Regions from separate parts of the Brevibacillus parabrevis genome, predicted to be linked through region 2. Evidence: riboswitches for the same ligand, from Rfam matches in the RefSeq annotation. Region 2 holds a riboswitch; each other region holds the start of a gene.

Region 1 (3,770 bases), 1.9 Mb from region 2:
AATTGACGCTTGTCGAGACAGGGCCAAGCCCGTCCGTACCGTACATTGTGGCAGGATTGCACAAGCTCGGCTTTTCGCCGGAGCAAGTCAAATACATCATCGTGACGCACATTCATCTGGATCACGCGGGTGGGGCAGGCTTGTTTTTGCGCGAATGCCCGCAGGCCAAAATCGTGGTGCATCCAAAAGGAGCGCGCCATCTGGTGGACCCGAGTCGCTTGATTGCGGGAGCGAAAGCCGTTTACCAGGACGATTTCAACCGCCTGTTCGATCCGATTGTGGCGATTCCCGAGGAGCGAATCTTGGTGCGAAAAGACGGAGACACCTTGCCGATCGGGCCGAACTGTGTCCTTGAATTTTTGGATTCGCCCGGCCATGCGAACCATCATTTCAGCATTTACGATCCGGTTAGCCGCGGCATGTTCACAGGTGATACAGCGGGCGTTTTTTATCCGCAACTCCAAAAAGACGGATTGCATTTCGTTTTGCCGTCCACGTCTCCAAACCAGTTCGATCCGCAGGCGATGCTTGCGTCTATCGAGCGTTTTCGCAAGCGCGAACTCCAGCGTATCTACTTCGGGCATTTTGGCATGACGGAAGAAGTGGAGGACGTCTATCGGCAAGTGGCAGAGTGGCTTCCCGTATTCGTGGCAGAAGGCGAGGCGGCCGTTTCCGCCGGGCTTGGCACGGAGCAATTGGGGGACAGGCTGTTCGCTCTTGTCAGCCAGCATCTGCAAGCGCGCGGCATTGCCGAGCAGCATGAAGTGATGAACGTCCTGCGACTGGATTTGCAGGTGTGCGCGATGGGAATTATCGATTACTTGCACAAGCGCAAGCAGTAATTTTCGTCGGTTAGGCAAAAGGCTAGTGGCTGCTGCAGGTTGACGGGTAGCCTGGACCTGCGTTTTGCTGCAAAATGACGCATTCTTTTTTTGGCCAAGGAATGCTATGATGGTGGGTGAGTCTTAGCTTGCAGGTACAAACAACTGAATACAGCAAGCAGGTGCCTCGTCTGTCATGGGCGAGGTGAAAAGGGAAGCCGGTGCAAATCCGGCGCGGTCCCGCCACTGTAAAGCGGCTGTCGCAAGCCGCAAGCCAGGAGACCTGCCTGTTTGCATGATGTGCCTGCGCCTTCGCGGAAAGGTTCGGCCCGTTCAGGACTTTTTGGCGTGACCAGATCGTCCTGGCAAGTCGACCCTTTTGTTTCCCGCTGGAAGCGAAGGGGTTTTTCTATGCTAAGAATCAACCAGTTGCCCAGAAAGGAAGTTATACATATGAAACGTTCGTGGAAACTGCTCATGCCCCTGGTCATTGCTGCAAGCTTGGTCGGCTGCACAGGCAATGGCAACACGCAAACAGCCCCTGCTCCAAAGACAGAGGCGCCACAGACAACACCACAGGAAACAACGGCCAAAGCCACTGTCTACCCGCTGACGGTCAAAGATTCGACGGGAAAAGAAGTGACCTTGCAAAAAGAGCCGCAGCGGATTGTCTCCACCTCTCCAGGTGAAACGGAGATTTTGTTCGCACTCGGCCTGAACGACCGGATCGTCGGGGTGTCCGACTACGACGATTATCCGGCAGAAGCTGCCACGAAGCCGAAAGTGGGCGGTGTCGTCAAGCCGAGCGAAGAGGCGATTCTCGCCCAGTCGCCTGATCTGGTCATCGGCGGAATCTCGATGGATGAGCCTGTCGCTGCGAAGCTGAAAACGTTAGGCATGCCTGTTTACGTGACTCACCCGCAAAAAATGGATGAGATATTTGACAACATTTTGGCGATGGGTGTCATTACAAACAGACAGGAGCAGGCGGAAAAAGTAGTCGCAAGCATGAAGCAGGACATCGCGCGCGTGCAGGAAGCGGTCAAAGCGGTGAAGCCGGAAGACAAGAAAAAAGTGTACCTGGAATTTTCGCCGGGCTGGACGGTAGGCAAAGGGGAATTTCTGGATGAGCTGATCTCACTGGCAGGCGCGACAAACATTGCCGCTGATACCCAAGGGTGGAACCCGATCAGCGAAGAAAAGATTTTAAAAAGCGATCCTGACGTCATTTTGTATGCAAAAGGCATTACGGACGACAAGACAGGGAAAAAGCTGGAGGACATCATTGCGAACCGCAACGGTTGGGACAAGATGAAGGCGATCCGCGACAAGCAGATTTTCGGGATGGAGCAAAATTTGCTTTCGCGCCCGGGACCGCGGATTACCCAAGGTTTGATCGAGGTAGCCAAAGCGATTTACCCTGATCTGGTGAAATAAAATGAAGAAGCAGTTGCTTTTATGGGGAGGAGCCAGCAGTCTGATTCTGCTGGCATCGGCGGTAGTCAGCATTTCGATGGGAGCGGCATCGCTTCCGCTTTCGCAAGTATGGCTGATCTTGTTGCATCAGCTCCCCGGCATGTCGGACTTGGTTGCCGTGACATGGCCGGATTCGTCCGAGCAAATCGTGATGAAAGTGCGCTTTCCCCGCGTCATCCTGGCGATTCTGGTAGGGGCTTGCCTGTCGCTTGCGGGCGCCGGATTTCAAGGGGTGCTGCGCAATCCGCTCGCAGACCCGTTTACGATGGGAGTGGCATCCGGAGCTGCTGTCGGTGCCGCTTTTCTGATCCTGTTTGGCTTGCAATTCGCTTTTCTCGGGGAATGGAGCACGCCTGTGGTCGCCTTTTTGACGGGGCTGTGCAGTCTGTGGATTGTACTGTCGCTGGCGAAGACGCAGGGCAAGCTGCAAACAGAGACGCTCATTTTATCCGGGGTCGTCATTCAGGCGTTTCTCGGTTCGCTCGTCTCTTTTATGGTGTCCTTGTCGAACCAGACGGTGAACGAAATCGTCTTTTGGCTGATGGGCAGCTTGTCGTTTCGCGGCTGGGCTTTTACGTATGTGCTGATTCCGTATGTGCTGATCGGCGTAATCGTGCTGGTTGGCTATGCCCGCTCCTTGAACCTGTTTGCCCTGGGTGAGCGTCAGGCGGCGCATCTGGGCGTCAATGTCGACAAGACGAAGCTCATTATTTTGCTCGTATCGACTTTGTTGACGGCGGCAGCGGTTTCGATCTCAGGGATCATCGGCTTCGTTGGCCTCGTCGTACCGCATCTGGTGCGGATGCTGGTCGGGCCGGATCATCGCATCCTGCTGCCGATGTCGGCGATTGGCGGCGGCATCTACGTCCTGTGGGCGGATACGCTGGCGCGGATGCTGCTCGTTCCTACGGAAATCCCGCTCGGCGTCGTGACCGCGTTTTTGGGAGCGCCGTTTTTCGCCTATTTGTTGAAGCAAAACAAACGAACCGGAAGGAGGTAGCTACGATGATCCACGTACGAGGTTTGCAAAAAGCTTACCAGGATGTATCGGTTTTAACAGAAATCGATTTTGACGTGAAGCGGGGCGAGTTTTTCGGCATCATCGGTCCGAATGGCAGCGGCAAATCGACGCTGCTGAAAATGATCTCCAGCGTCATTGCCCCTGATGCGGGAGAGATTACGCTCGCTGACAAGCCGCTTGCCCGCTATACGCGCAAAGAGCTGGCTCGTGTTCTCGCCGTACTGGAACAGGAAGGGCTGCCTCCTGTCGGTTTCCGTGTCCGCGAAGTGCTGGAGATGGGACGCTTCCCTTATCAAAACTGGCTCGGTGAGGAAAAGGATGACGTCACGCCGCTGATCGAGGAAATCATGCAGCTGCTGGGGCTTGTGCCGCTGGCGGAGCGCACGCTGGATCAGCTGAGCGGCGGGGAGAAGCAGCGCGTGGCTTTGGGCAAGGCGCTCGTGCAAAAACCG
Region 2 (3,770 bases):
ACAAGGGAGTCGATTTTGCCGATCGGCTCAATCAATTTTTCACGGCGCATGACGGCGCTTTTGAAACAATCGCTCCGCTCATCAAGCAAAATCTCATTTTGGCTCAGCAGGCGTCCGATGCGCTTGTGCAACTGACAGACAGGCTGCTGCAAATCAATCCCGAACGATTGCCTACAGCTGCCGAAGTGCAGGCTGTGTCTGACAAGCTAGGCAAAGCTGCGCGTATCGCAGAGCACACCTCTGCGCTGGTCGACAAGCTGAACCGCTACATTCCGGGGCAGCCGCTGACGCCTTTTTCCGAGCGGCTCCATAAGCTGGAAGAGAAAATGCATCGGCAAATCGAGATTCTCGATACGATAGCGAAAGCGTTGGCAGACGGGAAAAAGCCCGCAAGAGACTTGATCGAGAGTCTGAATCAGTTGGCGAAAAACACGAGTGCGGAGCTGGGAGACATCCTGGCGCGCTACGATAGCGAAATCGTTCCGAAAATCGCCGAGGGCATTGAAAAGCTGAAAACAGTCGTGGGCGATTCCGCCGAACTGCTGCAAAAAGCAAAAGACAGGCTGCCGGATATCGAGGCGATTTTGAAAGAGACAAAAGCCGGACTGGAGCTGGGGCTGGCCGAGCTGAAACGAATCGAGCAGGAGCTGCCGCAGATTCAGGCGCGGGTCAATGAACTGGCGCAAACGTTGCAAAGCAAGTCCGAAGCGTTTGCCAAAGCGATCCACACGGCAGCGCCGTTCCTCAAGCAGCATTTGCCAGAAATCAAGCAAAAGCTCGACCAGGCGGCTGGCTTCATCCAAAACGATTTGCCGCAAGCCGAGGCGGAGCTGACCAAGCTGGCTGACTTTGTCCGCAACAAGCTGCCTGAGGTGGAGAACGGCGTCCACCGGGTAGCCGAGCTGGTGCGCGATGATCTGCCCAAGCTGGAGAGTGCGATTGCGCAAGCGGCGGACAAGCTGAGAGAGGTCGAGGCGAACAATCACTTTGCCGATCTCGCCAAGCTGCTGCGCGGGGATATCAAGCGAGAGAGCGAGTTTTTGGCAAGTCCGGTGCAGATCAAGGAAAACCGCAAATATCCGATTCCGAACTACGGTTCGGCGATGTCGCCTTTTTACGGAGTATTGTCGCTATGGGTAGGAGCGACCTTGCTGATTTCTTTGCTCAAACCAGACCCGGAGAACCCGGACGGACGCTACAAGCCGTACCAGCTGTACCTTGGCCGTCTGGGCACATTCGTGACAATCGGGCTGTTCCAGGCACTGTGTATTACGCTCGGTGACTTTTACATTTTGGAAGCGTATGTGGCGGACAAAGTTCCGTTTGTCCTTTTCGCGATGCTCGTCAGTATGGTGTTCGTGACGATCACGTATACGCTGTTGTCGGTATTCGGCAATGTCGGCAAGGGTATCGCGATCATTTTCATGGTCTTCCAGTTTTCCAGCTCCGGGGGCACGTTCCCGATCAGTATGACGGCGCCTTTTTTCCAGGCACTCAATCCGTTTATGCCGTTCACCTACGCGATCAGTTTGTTGCGTGAAGGGGTCGGGGGCATCCTCTGGGAGACGGCGATTCGGGATATTCTCATGCTGTGCGGCTTCATCGGCATCAGTCTGTTCATTGCGTTGGCTTTGAAACGACCGCTGAGCGGGCTGATTCAAAAATCGATGGAAAACGCGAAGAAAACGAAGATCATCGGGTAATCCGCTCGGCCATGATGCCAGCCTGTCAGTAGATGGGCTGGCTTTTTCTATGGCTGCAATATCCAATATTTAGCAAAGAAAAGAATTGTTAATTTTCAAAATAACTGATATATTGAGAGCAAACTTCATACGTGTACAAACAGGTGCAGATAAATTCAACATTTTTATCTGCTTAAAAGGGAAGTTCGGTTCGAATCCGACGCTGTCCCGCAACTGTAATTGGGAGCGATTCGAAGATACCACTGTTTTCGCCAGCCGAAAATGGGAAGGTTCGAAAAGCGATGATCATAAGCCAGGAGACCTGCCTGTTTGAGCGCAACATCAATACCTACGAGGATAGGGGGTGTTAAGTGCGAGATGGATAGGCGTGTTTTTGATTTTCACAATCAGCATGCTTGTTTCGGTATTCATTCGCCTCTTAACAACTTCTGCGGAAGTTGTTTTTTTGTGCGGATTTTCAGGAGGGTACGTGACGGATGAGTGATTTTTTGTTTGGAACGGTGGAGTATTTCACCAACGATTTTCAGGCGTGCATTATGAACAACTTGACGATAGAGAACCCGAGCGCGATCAAAGCGCATTACGCGAAATTAAAAGCAGAGGTCATCAGGCGAGCAGAAAATCAGGCAGATCAAGAAAAGCTTTTGCACAATCTCGACAAGGCTTATCAACGTCTAAAGGTCAACTTAATCGGGGCGGAGGATGAAGAGAATGGGAGCTGAAGAAAAGTTTTTTCCAGGTCTGGAAGGTGTAGTCGCTGCGGAAACGAGCATTTCCTTTTTGGATACGAAGCAAGGGGAAATCGTCATCAAAGGATACGATTTGATCGAGCTGTCCAAAGCGCATCGTTACTTGGATATCGTCCATCTTTTGCTGGAAGAATCGTTGCCGAACGAACAGCAAAAGCGCGAAGTGGAAGAAAAGCTGAAAGCCGAGTACGACATACCGAACCAAGTATTCGACATGCTCAAGCTGCTGCCGGAAAAAATGCATCCGATGGACGGCTTGCGCACCGGGCTTTCTGCGCTTGCCGGATACGACAGCCAACTGGACAACTGCACGGCGCAAGCCAACAAGGAGCGGGCTTACAAGCTGCTGGGCAAAGTGCCGAACATCGTCGCCAACAGCTACCGCGTGATTCAAAAGGAAGCGCTGATCGCGCCGCTGCCGGAGCTGTCGTACAGTGCGAATTTCCTGTACATGATCACGGGCAAAATCCCGTCCGACTTTGAAGAAGCCATCTTCGACCGTTCGCTTGTTTTGTACAGCGAGCATGAGATGCCTAATTCGACGTTTACGGCACGCGTCATTGCCTCGACGATGTCGGATTTGTACGGGGCGTTGACCGGGGCGGTCGCTTCCTTGAAAGGGAACTTGCACGGCGGCGCGAACGAAGCGGTGATGCACATGCTGCTTGAGGCAGGCTCGGTCAAGGAGTTTGAAGCTTTGCTGGAGTCCAAGCTGGCCAACAAGGCGCGGATCATGGGCTTCGGGCACCGCGTGTACATGAAAAAGATCGACCCGCGCGCACTGATGATGAAGGACGCCCTGAAGCAATTGTGTGATGCAAAAGGCGACGACTTGCTGTACCAGATGTGCGAGGCAGGCGAAAAAATCATGGAGCGCGAGAAGGGCATTTACCCGAATCTGGACTACTACGCCGCTCCGGTTTACTGGATGCTGGGGATTCCGATTCCGCTGTACACACCGATCTTTTTCAGCGCAAGAACAGTGGGGCTGTGCGCACACGTCATCGAGCAGCATAGCCACAACCGCCTTTTCCGTCCACGGGTCAACTACATCGGCCAACGCCACGCCTAAATCCAATCCAAGCAGAAAGGAATGAGTCGCTTGTTGAAAATGAATGATCGCACGAAAACAGACCAGTTGCTGGAGGAGATCGCAGACTATGTGCTGACGAAGGAGATTACGAGCGAGGAGGCGTTCCAGACCGCGCGCTACGTACTGTTGGACACGCTCGGATGCGGCATTTTGGCCTTGTCCTATCCCGAGTGCACGAAGCTTTTGGGGCCTATCGTCCCGGGCACAGTCGTTCCGAACGGCAGC
Region 3 (3,770 bases), 1.4 Mb from region 2:
TTCACGCTCCAGCTCACTTGCTTTTGCCGCATGTTGGCGATCACGTCTGGATGGGCGATCGCGTATCCCAGACGCAGGCCGGGAATCGCATACATTTTCGTCATCGACCGCATCAAAATGACCCATGGAAAGCTCTCCAGGCGACTCGCCAGCGTAAACTGCCGTTCTTCCGCCACGAAATCGAGAAAAGCTTCGTCCACGACCAGCCAGGTGCCTGTCTCTGCCGCCCAGTCCGCCATTTGCAACAGCTCCTGCGGCTCGTACAAGATCCCGGTCGGGTTGTTCGGCGAGCCGACAAATACGAGATCAGCCTGTTCAAACAGCTTGTACAGCTCGGCGCGATCCGGCTTGTAGCCGTTCTCTGCTTTTCCGTAGCAACCAATGACACGCGCGCCAAACTGCTCGGAAAGCTCTGCATATTCCGAAAAGCACGGATACACGACGCCGACTGTCTCTGGTTGCAGCCCGAGAATCGCCAAAGCCATCGCTTCCGCCGCTCCATTGGCTGGCAAAAGATATGCTTCCGGCAGTCCGAGACGCTTCGCCAGCGCCTGGCGAAACTCGCGGTGTCCCGGGTCCGGATAGCGCAACACCGCAGACAGCGAATCCAGCAGCATGTCCCTGACCCGTTCCGGCATGCCGAGCGGATTGATATTGGCGCTGAAATCGAGAAACTCTCCAGGCTTTACGCCAAAGCGTTGCGAGGCGGTCAGCAAGTCGCCACCGTGACCATACGTTTCCAGCACGTTCATTAAAATTCTACCCCCAGCACTGCTGGTATTCCTTCGTCATAGTAATGCTTGAGCGGCTTCATTTCTGTCACCAGATCAGCCATGTCCATCACTTCCTGCTTGGCGCTCCGCCCCGTCACGACCAGATGCACATGGCTCGGCCTGTTTTGAATCGCTTCCAAAACATCCGACAGCGGCAGCACATCGTCAATGGGAAAACGATCGATCGCCAGCGCGTTGTTCAGCTCGTCCAAAATCACGACGTCATACGCTCCCGAAGACAGCTTTTCCCGGGCAAAAGCCCACGCCTCCTTGAGCGCTTCCCGATGCTCCTCTGGCGTCTTCGTCCACGTAAAGCCTACGCCCTTTTGCACGATCTCGATGCCGAGCTTGTCAAAAATGATTTTCTCTCCATACGTCCGCTCAGGCGACTTGATGAACTGAATCATAATCACCTTTTTTCCCCGCCCGGTCGCCCGTACAGCCAAGCCCACCGCTGCTGTCGTCTTTCCTTTTCCGTCTCCGGTATAGACCAAAAACAGTCCACGTTTATTGCTCACAACGCACACCCCCAGATTGAAGTGAAGACCTTGCTGTCATTTTGACCCTACATACTTTTCAGGGCCCCCGTCAGTTACCTAAAAAGGATAGTTTTCTCCAGCCCTTTTCAGGTACTTTTCGGGGACCCCATTGTCCAGTCCAAAAAGTGTCAGCGATTGCTTGTCAGGCGCACAAAAAAACGCTTTGTTTTCCAAAATCTAGAAGGAAAACAAAGCGCGGATAGCTGACAAAAACAATCCTCACCTCTTCCTTTGACCCGAAGGAAAACAGTGCATACACCAAAACAGGCAGGTTTCCTGGCTCAAGGATCATCACTCTTCTTCTCCTTCCCGCCTCGTAGTGGGGCAGTGGATGGCGCCGTTGCCAGGAAGAAGAGCTACTCTTTTACAGTGGCGGGACCGCGTTGGCATTTCACCAAACTTCCCTTTTAACCCTGTCTTTCACGAAATAAGCACTCGCAAAAACACAAGGACCTGTTTTCTATCCTATTCAAATGTCGTTCATTCATTTCAATAACACTCACTTGTTTTAATAATAGCAAATGCTACCGTGGATTCAAGCAAAAGCTGCAAATCGGAGAGGGAAAATGGAAAAACACGGAAAATCCGAGGGAGCGATTCTTGCAAACAACGAAAAAAGCCAGCCTGAGCTGACTTTTAAACTTCCCATCATTAACCAGCGAGGAAATCAGCCAAGATCACTTCCATGTCAAACGGGGTAATCCCCTCTTCCATGGAAAAAACCGTGTCTGCTTCCTCCATCCGGTCGGTAATCGTCCCTCTCGCCTGTGCGTGCAGGGTGAACAGCTCGTGCAAGGTCGGCTTCACAAGTGTCGTCAGCGCGCGGCCCATCCATTCGATACCGCCGCCATTTGCCTCTACGTTGTTGACGAAGCGCGGATGCGAACGCAGCGCGATGTCCGTCCAAATGACTTTTCGCTCTGCCAGATCGAGAATGACCGGGAGGCAGATCGTCGAACGGGCAGCGATGTCGGCTTTATCCTGAACTGTCAACGGTTCAAAAACTTCGCCGGACTCGGGCTGACTGCGGATCATCCAGCCTGCGAAGCACTCCGGCAAATCGCAATACGGCTGGCTCGTAAACGAGTTCAGTGACATCACGACATAGCGCCCGCCGTATCGAAGCACTGACTCGATATCGACATCGATGAACTCGCACGCTCCGTTCGGCGCCTGTACGACATCGCCGCTATGGCAGGCGCGATACTTCGCGGACCGCAAATTGGTGTAGGACACATGCTCCATGTACGTCCACTTCTCGTCATACAGGACAGCGGACAAATCGATATCTACCCGCCCGGTAGGGACATCGTTGACGATCCCTTCCTTCCACCAGGTGAAAAAGCGGATCGTGCTCCCCTCGGGGATCGGCAGTCTGGAGCCGCGCGCTATCGTGCGCAACGCCTTGCTTGCCGATCTTTGGGAAAAAGGCACCAGTTGCTCGTGCAATTGCGGGTCGATATAAACTTTTCCGAGAGTAGGCAAGGCAGAAAAGCGCCGAATCAATACCTCGCGACATATCCCGGCTGCACGCGCGCGCTGTTCATCCGCCAGCTGCGGAAGCATATTGGGGATCGCCTGTACTTTTGCCACTTCTCCTTTTGGAAAGAACGTTCGCCACTCACCGTATCGCTCCCGCTTGTCAAAGTGATTCATCACCTGCAAAAGGACGGGGGTCGATACAGAAGTCGCTATCTGCTCAAAGGAGCGCAACACCTGATCGCCCGCTTCCGTCAAGCGGAGCATGTGATCCAGCCGTCGGGCAAATTCACCTGGCCGTTGCATCAGCAATCTGGTCGCTTCTTTTATATCGCACGCCAGGATCGCCAGCTCGACCTGACTGTTGAAAGTCTCGATGCGCCGATTGTTGCGCAAAATATCAAACGCTTCCGCTGCCCGCGGATAACGGTCTTTGTATTCAAAAGGATGCAAAATCTCCCCGAGGCGAATCCAGCGGTTTTTATAGCGCTGCATGTCTTCCGCCAGGTTCGGGCTTGCTTCCAGCAATCGAAGCAACAGCCTGCGCTCGGCCCGTCTGAACTTGCGAAACTTCGCAGGGGCAGCCAGGCTGACATCCCCGTCGGACAGAGCCGTCGCCAGTCGCAGAACATCTGTTGACGTCTTGCAATACTTCGCAAAAAAGTCAGGCGGCATTTTGTCGGCCCGAAGCAACACGCTCGCCACGACAGCGGCATTTTCCTTGTGCGGGATTTCCGGCGGCAAAGCTTCCGCAATCCCTTTGCAACCGTGAATCAAGCCTTTCAAGTCTTCCTTGTCCTGAGCGGAGAGCGAGCTGTTCGCCCGCAGCATGTTCATGCCTATTTGCAGCAGCTCTTCGTCCGTTCCCAGTTGAATCACTTTCAAACGGGATTCTTTCAGGAGCGGCAGCCGCTTTTTCACTTCATGCACGGGAAGCTGCCACGTCAAGTAATGGATAATCGCCTGGAGGTACAGTTCC
Region 4 (3,770 bases), 860 kb from region 2:
GGCCGACATGCCACGCCACTGCCATCTGAGTCACAGGAGCTGTCTCCGCCCTTGTCGCTTCCAGCAGAAGTGCAGGCAAACCCAAAACAAAGAACGAGAGAGACAAAAGAAGAAATCCGAAATAGAAACGGACGGGAATACGGGCATATCCGATCACCCATACTCCCATCCAAATGCAAATCGCCATTTGCAACCACTCATGTCCTGTCAAAACGAGCAAAATCAACGCGCTCGCAAACAGAAGCTTGTGTTCCGGCGGCAAAAATCTCAGACGGTTTTGATACGAAAGAGAGTCAAGCTGCTGCCAGTTCATTTTTTGTTTTTATCCAGCCGACCTTTGTACAAGCCCATCGCATAGCCGACAATGCCCGCTCCCAATGCCGCTTGCACGGCAAACAGCAAGCTCTCCGTCTCGCCTCCTGGCGGTTCAAGCAGCGGCTGGAACCACGGCTCGTACGCAGGGGCAATCTCCTTGATCGCTTCCTCTGCCGCTCCGTCCGCTCCGCCGAACTCCGAGTCCTGCACCAAAAGCAACGGCACGATCGCAAGCACGACGACACCCAGGAGCAGCAGCCAGTTCATTCCTTTTTTCACAGCGATTCCTCCCGTTTCAGCAAGCGCAGCTCCGCCAGCTCTTTTGCATTGTAAGATTGAAGCCAGTTCCAGACGAGCACGGTCAGAAGCCCCTCGCTGATCGCCAACGGAATTTGTGTGATGGCAAAAATGCCAGCGAACTTGGCGAAAGAAGCCAATACCCCGCCAGACTCAGCCGGAAAAGCCAGCGCCAACTGAACAGATGTCACTACATAAGTCGCCAGGTCAGCAAGAGCTGCCGCAGCGAAGACAGCCAAACGTTGTCCTCCGTTGGCACGGACAATCAGGCGGTACACCCCGTAAGCCACCATCGGCCCGACAACCGCCATCGAAACGGCGTTGGCGCCAAGCGTGGTCAATCCGCCATGCGCCAACAGCAAGGCTTGGAACAACAGCACCAGACTGCCCAGCACAGACATCACCCACGGGCCGAACATGATCGCCCCAAGTCCTGTTCCGGTAGGATGGGAGCTGCTTCCCGTCACCGAAGGAATTTTCAAAGCAGACAGCACGAAAGCAAAGGCACCTGATACGCCAATAAGCAGCTTCATTTGCGGGTGTTCTTTGACGATTTTGTTTAACGAACGAATGCCAAGAATGAAGAACGGAATAAATACTACCCACCAGAACAACGCCCACGACAGCGGCAAATACCCTTCCATAATGTGCATCGCGTAAGAAGTTTGCGGTTCATTTACGAGAAAGTAAAGAACAAAGCCCGCAATCAATAAACAGGTCGAGACAAAGCGTGATCGATTCAAGGCAACTTCTCCTCCTTTGCTGTTCTTTTTACCGTTTTTTCCAATCAAAAAAGCCCCATCCGATAGCAGACGAGGTATGCGCACAAAACAATAGACATGAACTTCTGTCCAATTGCTCCGTATTCACCGCTCCTTTCCGCGAAGGTCTCCAGGGTGTGGCAAGTAGGTAGGTCTCCTGGCTTTCAGATCGATGCGCTCTTTGTCCTTCCCCATATGAATATGAGTGGAACTTCATCAAAGAGAACTCCCTGATTACAGTGGCGGGACCGCTCGGGACTTTCACCCGATTCCCTGTTACCCTTCGTGCTCATGCACACAAAGGCACCTATTGCCGACAATATCCAATTGTTTGACAGTTCTTGCTTGTCCTACATTATTATACTCAATCGCCCAATCCAGCGTAAAGCTTATTATCAAAAGGCTCCTGCAACCGATGACCTTTTGGCGAATGTCATTGACTGCACGAGCCTTGTTTTTGGTTCTACGTTTTTGATTCTACGCTTTCGCGTCCACGCCAACCGCTTCGTTGATGTGGGAAAAACCGTCCCGCTGCATCAGCTTGAGCAATTGCTTGTTGATCTGCTTCGAAATGCCAGGCCCTTGATAAATCATGCCAGTATAAACCTGGACCAGGCTGGCGCCCGCGCGTATTTTCTGATAGGCGTCTTCTCCGGTAAAAATGCCTCCGACACCGATAATCGGCACTTTGCCTCCGACTTCCTGATAAATCTCTTTCACCCACGCTGTCGATCGCTCTGTCAGCGGCTTTCCGCTCAAACCGCCCGCTTCCTCGGCGTACCGATGCCCTTGAACAGCTTCCCGCGACAGTGTCGTATTGGTGGCAATAATCCCGGAAATGCCTTCCGCCACAGCCCCTTGCACGACATCGCGCATATGCTCGTCAGACATGTCTGGAGCTACTTTGAGCAAAATCGGTTTTTTCTGAATGCCGCGCGCTTCCAGCTCAGCCGCTTTCTCGCGTATCGCCCGCACCAGCTGGCGCATGCTTTCTGTCTCCTGCAAGTCGCGCAAATTCGGCGTGTTCGGCGAGCTGATGTTAATGACGAAATAATGGCCGTACGCATAGAGCATGTCCAGACACTTGATATAGTCAGAAGCCGCTTCCTCATTAGGAGTGACTTTGTTTTTGCCAATATTGATCCCGATCGGAACATCGGAATAAGCGTAATCTACCAGATGCTGCGAAGCCAAATACGCACCGTGGTTGTTGAAGCCCATTCGGTTGATCACTGCTTCGTGTTCAGGCAAACGGAACAAGCGGGGCCTCGGATTGCCAGGCTGTCCCTGCGGCGTCAAAGTCCCGATTTCCACAAAGCCGAACCCGAGCGCACCGAGCGCATGATACACTTCGGCATTTTTGTCAAAACCGGCGGCGAGTCCTACCGGATTGGGAAAAGTCATTCCCCACAGCTTTGTCGCCAGACGCTCGTCCTTCAACTGGAACATCATTCTGAGCAAGCTTTTTCCCGGAGCAGAATCTTCCATCAGCTTCAAGGCACCAACCGTTTTTTCATGAATCTCTTCCGTATCCATCTGGAACAGATATTTTCTTATGAGCTTATACATCCCGGCTGCACTCCTTACTCCATTTTTACCTCATTGTAGAATACCACACTTTGTTTCTCGTGGGCTAACCTTTATACGCGATACATATTTCCAGTCGAGCAGACAAACTATAACAAAACCAGCGATTTAAAAGGGGACGTATGTTTCATGAAAGCAGACGGAAAAATCGGGATTGGCCAAGCGATCATGGTCATGATGCTCTCAATCGGAATAACCAACCATGTTACCCTTATTCCTCTGCTGCTCAGCAAAGCTGGGCGCGATGCCTGGCTGAGCGTCATTATTGGCGCCATCCCCTTTGCCGTTTGGGCATACGCCCTGTTTTTCATCAATAGACGGATCAAGCAGATGTCGCTGTCCCAGTGGCTTCTTTTGCGATCAGGAAAAACCGTCCGGCATCTGCTCCTCGCCCCGATCATCCTTTGCCTGTACTTGATGGCCCTCGTCAATTTAATCGATACGCAAACATGGACTACCGTCAACTATTTGCCGCAGACACCGGAATGGGTGACAGCGCTTGCCCTGATCATTTTGTGCGTGTTCGCCTCTTACGGCGGCATAGCTTCTGTCGGCATTACTTCCGGCATCCTGCTGCCTGCCGTTTCGTTATTGGGCATGTTCGTCGCGTTTGGCAACATTCCCAAAAAAGATTATACCCAGCTTTTGCCGCTGTTCCAAAACGGGCTTATGCCCACCCTGCACGCCATGGTGTTTGTAGGAGGAGGATTTACCGAGCTGTTCCTTTTGCTTTTGCTGCAACACCACATTCGCAAACCGCTTCGCGCCGTCCACTATATCATCATGATCGCGATCGTCCTGGTACTGACC

Evidence for each region. A riboswitch is a leader RNA that binds a small molecule or an ion and turns the genes downstream of it on or off. The one in region 2 is predicted to bind cobalamin.
Region 1: another riboswitch for cobalamin. It lies ahead of IRJ17_RS14230 (ABC transporter substrate-binding protein); the one in region 2 lies ahead of IRJ17_RS05225 (hypothetical protein).
Region 3: another riboswitch for cobalamin. It lies ahead of cobO (cob(I)yrinic acid a,c-diamide adenosyltransferase); the one in region 2 lies ahead of IRJ17_RS05225 (hypothetical protein).
Region 4: another riboswitch for cobalamin. It lies ahead of IRJ17_RS09080 (energy-coupling factor ABC transporter permease); the one in region 2 lies ahead of IRJ17_RS05225 (hypothetical protein).

Annotation. Positions count from the first base shown of each region.
Region 1 covers NZ_CP064090.1:2,982,086-2,985,855, forward strand. Annotated here, with positions in the region: gene IRJ17_RS14225 (MBL fold metallo-hydrolase) at 1-842, shown strand, start outside; cobalamin riboswitch at 985-1,126, shown strand; gene IRJ17_RS14230 (ABC transporter substrate-binding protein) at 1,275-2,258, shown strand; gene IRJ17_RS14235 (FecCD family ABC transporter permease) at 2,260-3,297, shown strand; gene IRJ17_RS14240 (ABC transporter ATP-binding protein) at 3,303-3,770, shown strand, end outside.
Region 2 covers NZ_CP064090.1:1,053,883-1,057,652, forward strand. Annotated here, with positions in the region: gene IRJ17_RS05220 (YhgE/Pip domain-containing protein) at 1-1,703, shown strand, start outside; cobalamin riboswitch at 1,828-2,026, shown strand; gene IRJ17_RS05225 (hypothetical protein) at 2,180-2,425, shown strand; gene mmgD (citrate synthase) at 2,415-3,524, shown strand; gene IRJ17_RS05235 (bifunctional 2-methylcitrate dehydratase/aconitate hydratase) at 3,564-3,770, shown strand, end outside.
Region 3 covers NZ_CP064090.1:5,751,502-5,755,271, forward strand. Annotated here, with positions in the region: gene cobD (threonine-phosphate decarboxylase CobD) at 1-752, opposite strand, end outside; gene cobO (cob(I)yrinic acid a,c-diamide adenosyltransferase) at 752-1,291, opposite strand; cobalamin riboswitch at 1,562-1,783, opposite strand; gene IRJ17_RS26370 (TerD family protein) at 1,964-3,770, opposite strand, start outside.
Region 4 covers NZ_CP064090.1:1,914,125-1,917,894, reverse strand. Annotated here, with positions in the region: gene cbiQ (cobalt ECF transporter T component CbiQ) at 1-313, opposite strand, end outside; gene IRJ17_RS09085 (energy-coupling factor ABC transporter substrate-binding protein) at 310-594, opposite strand; gene IRJ17_RS09080 (energy-coupling factor ABC transporter permease) at 591-1,355, opposite strand; cobalamin riboswitch at 1,504-1,699, opposite strand; gene IRJ17_RS09075 (quinone-dependent dihydroorotate dehydrogenase) at 1,851-2,942, opposite strand; gene IRJ17_RS09070 (GerAB/ArcD/ProY family transporter) at 3,090-3,770, shown strand, end outside.